2 regions of the Peribacillus sp. NPDC094092 genome follow, and region 2 is predicted to be linked to the other one. Evidence: riboswitches for the same ligand, from Rfam matches in the RefSeq annotation. Region 2 holds a riboswitch; the other holds the start of a gene.
What was found. Region 2 has a riboswitch for glycine ahead of ACQKNS_RS21345 (amino acid permease). Riboswitches for the same ligand answer to the same signal wherever they lie in the genome.

Region 1: another riboswitch for glycine. It lies ahead of ACQKNS_RS11930 (amidohydrolase); the one in region 2 lies ahead of ACQKNS_RS21345 (amino acid permease).

Annotation. Positions count from the first base shown of each region.
Region 1 is NZ_JBNNUC010000002.1:598,507-603,182, reverse strand. It holds gene ACQKNS_RS11930 (amidohydrolase) at 265-1,452, opposite strand; glycine riboswitch at 1,677-1,780, opposite strand; gene ACQKNS_RS11925 (DUF1444 domain-containing protein) at 1,937-2,743, opposite strand; gene ACQKNS_RS11920 (thioredoxin family protein) at 2,794-3,105, opposite strand; gene ACQKNS_RS11915 (hypothetical protein) at 3,216-3,722, opposite strand; gene ACQKNS_RS11910 (YtoQ family protein) at 3,846-4,295, shown strand; gene ACQKNS_RS11905 (GyrI-like domain-containing protein) at 4,387-4,676, opposite strand, start outside.
Region 2 is NZ_JBNNUC010000005.1:141,337-146,012, reverse strand. It holds gene ACQKNS_RS21355 (sodium:solute symporter family protein) at 1-630, opposite strand, end outside; gene ACQKNS_RS21350 (DUF3311 domain-containing protein) at 627-827, opposite strand; gene ACQKNS_RS21345 (amino acid permease) at 1,120-2,457, opposite strand; glycine riboswitch at 2,666-2,744, opposite strand; gene ACQKNS_RS21340 (amino acid permease) at 3,238-4,626, shown strand.

The DNA of each region.
Region 1 (4,676 bases), on a different contig from region 2:
CTGGAATGAGTTTAAACCTATCCATTGCGTAATAACATTAGCCCCTAGTCTACTATTTAAATAAAACACCGCTGTTAAATCGCGTTTACAAAGAGATTAAGTTTTCATGCAGCCTTGGAAGCAGACTGCCAATCCATTGAAACATCCTTCATGAAACCGCCGGCGGCACCCAACACCTGCCGCAACCCATAAAACACCGTTCGTTAATACCGAACGGTGTTTTGTGGGTTTCTGCGTTTTTTTTGCAAACAAAGACCAAAGGGACTATTTCCATTCATAAAAACTGCATACAACCTGCGCCACTGATTTGGAAGCGATTAATAGGGCCTCTTCATCAATGTCGAATTTAGGATGGTGATTGAAATAGGCCTTCTCCACCCCTTTCGGTTTACAGCCAATGTAAAAGAAGCAGCCAGGAATCTTTTCTGCATAATACGAAAAATCTTCCGAACCTGAGAAAACCGGAAATTCCACAACATCCTTAATATCTTTGTCATCCATGCTTTCGAGGCTGTTTTTCACGAATCCAGTCAGTTCAGGGTCATTATATAACGGAGGATAATCGGGCACATATGAAAGCTCGCACTGAACATCAAATTCCATTTCTATCCCTTTAACGATCCGGTGGATTTCCTTATCGATCAGCTGTTGGGTCTCTGCCGTCATATAACGGACATCCCCTTCAATTTCTATACGATCTTTAATGACATTAAAGCTTCCCTTTCCATCGAAGGAGCCGATTGTGACTACACCCATATCAAAAGGGTTCAAGCGACGGCTGATTACGGTTTGTACGGCTGTCACGAAATGGGCGCCTGCCACAATGGTATCATTAGCCATATGCGGGGAGGAACCATGGCCGCCCACACCCTTTATAGCTAATTTGAAATAGGTCCGCCCAGCCATCGAGTAGCCGCCGCGATACCCGACGACCCCTGCTGGATGTGAAGGGAATAAATGGATTCCGAAGACAGCGTCCAGTTCATCCAAAACCCCTGATTCCATGATGCTTTTTGCTCCGCCAGGGGGTGTTTCTTCTGAATGTTGATGAATTATTTTGATCGTACCTGGCAGGGAATCTTTCAGCTCAATGATGCAGTCTGCCAGTACCAATAAATAAGCGGTATGCCCATCGTGTCCGCAGGCATGCATGACACCTTCATTTTTTGAACGGAACGGAACCTCCGTTTCTTCTGTAATCGGCAGTGCATCGAAATCGGCACGGAGACCTATCGTTTTCCCTGGTTTTCCGCCTTCGATCGTCACGATGATCCCTAATCCATTTCCTACATTCGTTTGAATCGATACATCTTTCCCCTTATAAAAATCAAGGATATATTTTGCCGTTTTCTCTTCTTTGAAGGATAGCTCCGGATTCTCGTGTAAATGGCGGCGGATTTGAACCATTTCCCCTTTACGGGCTTCCAGCATGTTCATTAATTTGCTTTTCACATTCACGATTATTCTCCCCCATTATTTCAAGTTGATTGGCATATTAGTTAGTTCCATGTACGCTGCAAACCTTCTGTATGCAAAAAGCCAAATGAAAAAGGACAGAGCAGGGTTGCGCAAACTTACCGCTCCCTTCTCTGTCCTTTCACCTGAGAATTCAACTCCATTTTGATCATGGAGATTTCCCCGTTGGCGGCCCACTTCCTGCGCGCTCTCCAGAGTTGCGTCCAGCTGCGGTTCCATTTACCTGAGAGATTTGCTCCAAGGGATATTTTTGGAACTTGCTCCTTCGGTGGCTCAATGCTTTGCACTCTCCCACAACGTTCATCCGCTTGTTCTATTGTTTTATTCCATATTTTCAAAATATTACAATTACATTATCGCCGATAAAAAAATAAATATCAACTCCAAGAATCATAAACTCTATTAAACTTTAAAAGGACCGGTATCAGATGCTGACACGGTCCTTTTGTGATTCCATATATTATTGTTCGCGCTTTTTGTTTTTACCCATAATGAAGATGGGCTCCAACTCATTTTCTTCGTAAAGAAATGATAGAGCCGTTATCGGAACATGACCGCTGGCAAAGAAGCTCATCGCCATTTGCGCAAGTATATCATAGCCCGTATCATTCTTCACATCGGCAATGATGATGACATCCTGATGGGGAATGGCCACAGCCATGGTTCCCTCGATCTTAGCCTTGATTTCCCGTAGCCATGATTCATTCAGGATCCTGCTGGCATCATATCCATCATTCGTGTTCAAAAAATAAAATGCATTACCCGCAACGATATCCGACTTCATTTCAGTGGAGAGGGAACGGGCATTAAAAAGGGCAATTTCACGGATCTTGTCACCCTGCCAATTTTCCCGTTGAATCATCTTTTCGTCTATAAGACGGTAGGTTTTACCTAAATCAAGGGCATAAAAAATCCGGGTTTCAGCCGTATGCTCATCGAATAAAAATGGATTTCCTTCTTCCGATTCCATTGGAAAGGAGGTCGAGCGGATGACTGGGAAAATGAATTTCTCCTTGCCTTCCATGCTGTGTTCTCCCCCCATCACATTCAGGGCCTCTTCCACGTAATAGATTATTTCATCGATGGCCTTTTCCTGTACGTTTTCATAGTTGGCAAGTACAGGAGGCAACTCGATGGTTATTCCCTTCCCGGTCTTCACATTTTCCACCCGTAACGTATCTTGCTTGCTATCGAATTTGAATGTGCGATTTTCATCTTTTAAACGTTCCTTCAGGATATTCTTCAGCTTCGTGCTGTCCATTTTCATGACTGACCCTCCTCTTCATTGAAAAATCCCCAGCGAGAAGGGGAAATTGATTATAGTGATTGTATGAATTCCTCAATTTGTTCTTGCGTTTTGCGATCTTTGCTTACGAATCTGCCTAGCTCTTTTCCATTATCGTACGCGATGAAACTTGGTATACCGAATACATCATTCGCCGCACACACATCGATGAATTCATCACGGTCCACATGAATGAATGTAAAGTCAGGAAATTTCGTTTCAATCTCCGGCATGATCGGTTCGATTACACGGCAATCTCCACACCATGTCGCTGAAAAAAGAAAGATATGCTTTCCTTCATTTTTCAATGCATCATATTGTTCAACGGTTTTTAAATTTTCCATTTGAATATTCCTCCTGCTCTAAATGACACCTTAGTTTTTATAAACCCATCATACCAGACTCTCCTGAAATCAACCATTAATACGGATCGGATGAACGGCCGTGGCAAAGCTTATTTCTGGGGCACGGATGAAACGATTTCCATCATTTGTTTCGCATCGGCTTTTAGTTGGTCTTTATCCGTTTCGGTTGTCAGCTTCACCCCGCCGATCCCCACTGCAAGCTCATACTTTTCTTTCGGTATCTCTTTGATCGAGATAAAGCCGAATTTATCATCAGTCTGAAAAGAATGCAGCATTACATTTTGATCATCTTGTTCCTTTATCGCCAAATATAACACGGAGCTGTCTTCTTTTTCATTTGGATTGACAAATAATATATAAATCTTATCACCTTTTTGTAAAATCAAATTATTATCATGTTCTTCCACTACTTTAAAATCCTTTGGCAGATAGACCTGAATTAGCCCCGCCTCTTGATTGGGCTGTTTTTCATCGTCACGAAAAGCCACTTCAGCAGCCTTCATTGCCTTTTCGGTTTGTCTCTCGATACCTGAGCAGCCCGTGATCAAACTGCTTATCAACAGGAAAACAAGGATATTCTTATTCGATAAAGCCATCGTCATCCCTCCAGCCGTCTCTTTTACTACCATATGGATAATATTATCCTTATTTACGGAATTCATCCATTTTCTAAAAAACATGGTACAATGAAAGCAATTTTAATACCAAGGAGGAAAACAATGAAGTTAACCGTGTATCTTGCTGGGGAGATCCATTCGAATTGGAGAAGTGAGCTGAGAGATAAGGCCGCTGCACTAAAGCTTCCTCTAGAATTTGTCAGTCCTATGGAAAATCATGAACGCTCCGATAATATCGGTGAAGATATCCTCGGGGAACAGCCGAATCCCATCCTGAAGGATGCGGCCGCTTCCCAAATCAATAATTTGCGGACAGGTCTTTTGTTGAAAAAAGCTGATCTGGTCGTCGCACTGTTTGGGGAGAAATATAAACAGTGGAATACTGCCATGGACGCAAGCACTGCCATATCCCTGGGAAAACCGCTTATTTTGATTCGTCCGGAATCCCATCACCATGCCTTAAAGGAATTATCGGAAAAGGCGAGTGTCACGGTAGAATCCGTGAACCAAGCCATGAAGGTGCTTTCTTATATTTTTGAAGAAGGGCTGTAAATCGTCCAGCTCAAGTATGAAGACTCATTGATCAAGAAACGAAAAAAAGCTTGCAGGGTCTCCCCTGCAAGCGAAAAACGATTTTTTTATCTTACCCCTTTTTAATGGGAATCCAAATTTCGGAGTAATAGTCGGGATTTGAAGCGTCATCATTCGCATATACTTCCAATTCTGGAGTTCCGGCATGTTGATACCCGCTGGTAGGGAACCATTCGGAAAAAATTCGTTTCCAAGCTTGTTGGATGGCATCAGGCATAGGTCCGTGAACTTCGAATGCAACCCACTTGGAAGCCGGTATCGTAAGGGTTGAAAACTCTTCAGGCACTTTCCCGGCATACTCTGCACCTATCCAATAATCCATCGTTTCATTCTTTTCCATCG
Region 2 (4,676 bases):
CTGAAATCCGCCAAAGTAATGGATCGGCAGATAAATCCCCAAAAATCCTATTATGGCGACCATCATGATATCTTTAATGACCGCTGTCCAAACTGAACCGTGTATACCGGAGATCATCACATATAAGGTAAGACCGATCGCCCCCATCCAAACTGCCTGGGACATTGAGATGGCACCATAGGATGCTTCTGAGACAATGATTCCCAACCCTTTCAGCTGCACGACGATCACTGGAATCATCGACACGACACCGACAAGTGCAGCCAAAATTCCTAAACTGGGACTCTTATATTTGCTCACAAAGAAATCGGATTGGGACATCAGTTTATTTTCTTTGGCATATTTCCATATTTCCGGAAGGAGCCAATAGGATAATACGTAAGACAAAGTAATGTAAATTAGAACATATAGAGCGGGTGCGCCCTTGCCATATGCCCAGCCGCTGCCGCCAAGGAAGGAGAAGGTCGTATAGATTTCCCCGGCCATCAGCAGAAAGACGAAAATCGCACCAAAGCCGCGTCCGCCCACCGTCCATTGTTCCAAGTCCATATCTTTTCCTTTTGAAGAGCGTATCCCTAAAAATATCGATAGAAGTAAAAATGCCAAAATGATTAAGAGAGCAATATTCATTCCTGGTCACCTTCCCGATTCCTGGGATCCAGCTTATACATGATGCCCAATATGGCAGAGGTAAGGACCACCCACATCGCCATCCAGAACATATTGAAAGGCATCCCTAATACATATGGTTCTATTTTATTAACAAAAGGTAGAAATCCTAGTATGCCTATAAAAGGAACTAGAGTAAGGATATATAAAATCTTCATTAAACAAACCCCTTCGTTTTAAATAAGTGAAACGTCCATCAATGGGGTTTATTCTTGAATGCCACTGATGGCTGGGTGAACCAAATCGGGAAGGGAAATTCATGCAAGACGGATTTTCCTTCTTTTGAAAAGGTCCGATGATATCTATTAGCTTACACTATTTTGATATAAAATTTAATGCAGATGGCTGATATATTTTAGCAAAAATGCGCCAATTGCCTATTCTTGATGTGTTTCATAGACGGATAAAGCCTTGAATCCGAATCGAATTCAAGGCTTTATTCCATTAGCTCTATTTTTTCCGATAGTTATATAGTATCACCAAGAGTATGAACCAGATCGGGGTCAAAAGCAGTGATAGTCGTGTAGCTTCGGCGAATAGCATGACTATAAGGATGAATAGGAATAATCCTAAAATGGCGTAATTGATAAAAGGTGTAAAAGGAGCCTTGAAAGTCGATTCGTCCCTTAGGTCAGGCCTAGTTTTCAAATATTTGATATGGGAAATCAAGATAATGCTCCATACCCAAATGAAACAGATGGCACTGATGGTCGTCACGACGGTAAATGCCTGTTCCGGTATCAGCTTGCTCAATAATGCCCCTATCGATACAACGATTGTGGATGTTAATAAGGCATTGCTTGGAACAGCCTGCTTGTTTAATTTTTCCAGTTTAGCAGGAGCTTCGCCATTCCTGCTTAACGTATAGAGTATTCGGCTTGTTGAAAATAAACCGCTGTTGCATGCAGAAGCAGCGGATGTCAAAACGACGAAGTTGATGATTCCTGCAGCGACAGGAATGCCGATTAACGCAAAGACCTCTACAAATGGGCTGCTCGTGGCATCAAGTTGTGTCCATGGGTTGACACAGAGAATGACGAATAGGGCACCAACATAGAAAAGTAAAATCCGGACAGGGATTTTATTGATGGCAGATGGAATGTTCTTTCTCGGGTTCGCCGTTTCCGCTGCGGAAACCCCGACCAATTCGACGCCGACAAATGAGAAGACGACCAACTGTAAAGATAATAGGAATCCGGACATGCCATTGGGGAACATGCCCCCATGATTCCATAGGTTCGTAACGGAAACCGTACCAGTATTGGTATTGAAGCCGATTATCAAAAGAATGATTCCTACGATGATCAAGACAATGATCGTGATTACTTTAATGATGGCAAACCAGAATTCCAATTCGCCAAATAACTTAACGGTCAATAGGTTCAATCCTAATAGGATGACTAGGCATACTAGAGCCGGAATCCATTGAGGAATATCGAACCAATATTGCATATAGACACCGACAGCTATGATATCGGCCATTGCTGTCATGATCCAACAGAACCAATATGTCCAACCTGTCACGAATCCAGCCCATGGACCGACATATTCGGTTGCAAATTCAGTGAACGATGCATAACCTGCATTGGATAATAGCAATTCGCCCAGCGCCCTCATCACAAAAAACAGGGCAATCCCTATTATCAGATAGGAGAAGATAATGGAAGGTCCAGCCAATTGAATGGCTTTTCCGGATCCTAAAAACAAACCGGTGCCAATGGTTCCTCCTATTGCAATCAGTTGTACATGTCGATTTTTTAAATCTCTTTTTAATTCCTGTTTAGCCAATTCTTACGCCCCCGTCTTTTATAGTCTTGTTAGTGAATGATTTCAACCGGCATGGTCTTGGAGTTAGGGACGTGATTTTTTGCCCTGCTTGCCTATTCCATTGGTTTTCAAGAGTGTAGTTTTAAAGTCCAATCATAAAATGGACAATAAAAAAAGAGATTGGATACTACCAATCTCTTAAAAGGTTCAGAATAACAATTCTATCATTCGTTACTCTTCTGTCCTTTTGCCTGAGATTGTGAATCCTTCGGCGCTGCATCTTGTACAGTCTCTCCAGAAGCTGCTCCTGCTATAGTGTCATCCATAGCATTCATCGCTTGCTTGTATGCGGTTGTAAGGAATGTCTGTCAGTGATAATCTCCCACTGTTGGATCATTCATTATGCTTATAAAATAATATTGGAATTCTATCATCTATTTTTTCGTAGGTCAACAATTTTTTTTGAAATAAAACAGGCATTATCCGCCGTTTAATTGTGGTCTGTATTTAACGTAAGGTTTAAGAAGAAGTTCTCTTTTTGAACGATCACTATTATAAAATACTGAATATCATTTTTTTAAAATGATATTCTTAGATTAGAAAAATCGACAAGATATTATTGGTAACTGTTTTTTTCAAAAATACAATTGTATTTTTACAGAATATTTACTATTATAAGATAAGAAAACATAATTAAAGTGTTATGTAATATTAATTACGATATAGCATTCCTAATGAAAAGAGAGTGTTCGTGGCAAGGATGGAAAAGCATTACCGATATTGCATCTGGGGGAGTTAATCATGTCGAACAAGGAATTAAAGAGAGGGCTGGAATCAAGACATATTCAAATGATAGCTTTGGGCGGAACCATAGGGGTCGGGTTATTCATGGGTTCTGCAAGCACTATCAAATGGACCGGGCCCTCTGTTATGCTTGCTTATGCAATCGCAGGTATTTTTATATTTTTCATCATGCGTTCCATGGGTGAGATGCTATATTTAGAACCGACTACAGGTTCTTTTGCAACCTTTGCAAGCAGCTATATACATCCATTGGCAGGTTATATGACTGCTTGGAGCAATTGGTTTCAATGGGTAATCGTCGGAATGTCCGAAATCATCGCTGTTGGGTTGTATATGCAATATTGGTTCCCGGAGTTACCTGCGTGGATACCAGGTGTGGTCGCCATGATCATCTTGGGGGCGGCAAACCTCATTTCCGTTAAATCCTTCGGTGAATTTGAATTTTGGTTTGCGCTTATAAAAATCATAACGATTATATTGATGATCATTGCCGGCCTTGGCCTTATCTTCTTTGGAATAGGGAATGGCGGGGATGCTATTGGATTATCGAATCTTTGGGCAAATGGCGGCTTCTTTACGGGAGGCTGGACGGGATTCTTCTTCGCTCTTTCCCTTGTCGTGGCTTCCTATCAAGGCGTTGAGCTTATCGGCATAACAGCCGGGGAAGCGAAAAACCCAACCAAGACCGTAACAAATGCGATCCAATCAATCATATGGCGCATTTTAATTTTCTACATTGGAGCGATATTCGTCATCGTGACAGTATTCCCTTGGGATCAACTGGATGACTTAGGCAGTCCGTTTGTTTCCACCTTTGCCAAAATAGGTATCACTGCAGCGGCAGGCATCATTAATTTTGTCGTAATCACTGCGGCAATGTCTGGATGCAACAGTGGGATTTTCAGTGCAGGACGCATGCTTTACACACTGGCATTGAATGGCCAAGCCCCGAAAGCCTTTGCTAAAGTATCTAAAAATGGAGTGCCGGCATATTGCACGATCGCCGTACTTTTAGGATTGGGCATCGGGGTTATCCTGAATTACCTTGCACCGCCGCAATTATTCCTTTACGTGTACAGTGCGAGTGTTTTGCCCGGGATGATTCCATGGTTTGTCTTACTTATCAGTGAGCTTAAATTCAGAAAGGTGAATGCTGCCGAAATGGAGAAACATCCGTTCAAAATGCCATTGGCCCCTTTCAGTAATTATGCGACAATTGCCTTTTTACTGATGGTGCTGGTCGGTATGTGGATCAATCCTAGCACAAGGATTTCCTTGATTGTCGGCATCGTTTTCCTAGCCTTGGTCGCAGCAAGTTATTACATGCTGAAAATGGATAAACGGACACCATTGGATGTTAAATCCGATGATGAGATTTCAGGATAAGGTAAAAAAAGCCCTTCTCTTAATTCGAGAAGGGCTTTTTTTGTCTTTTT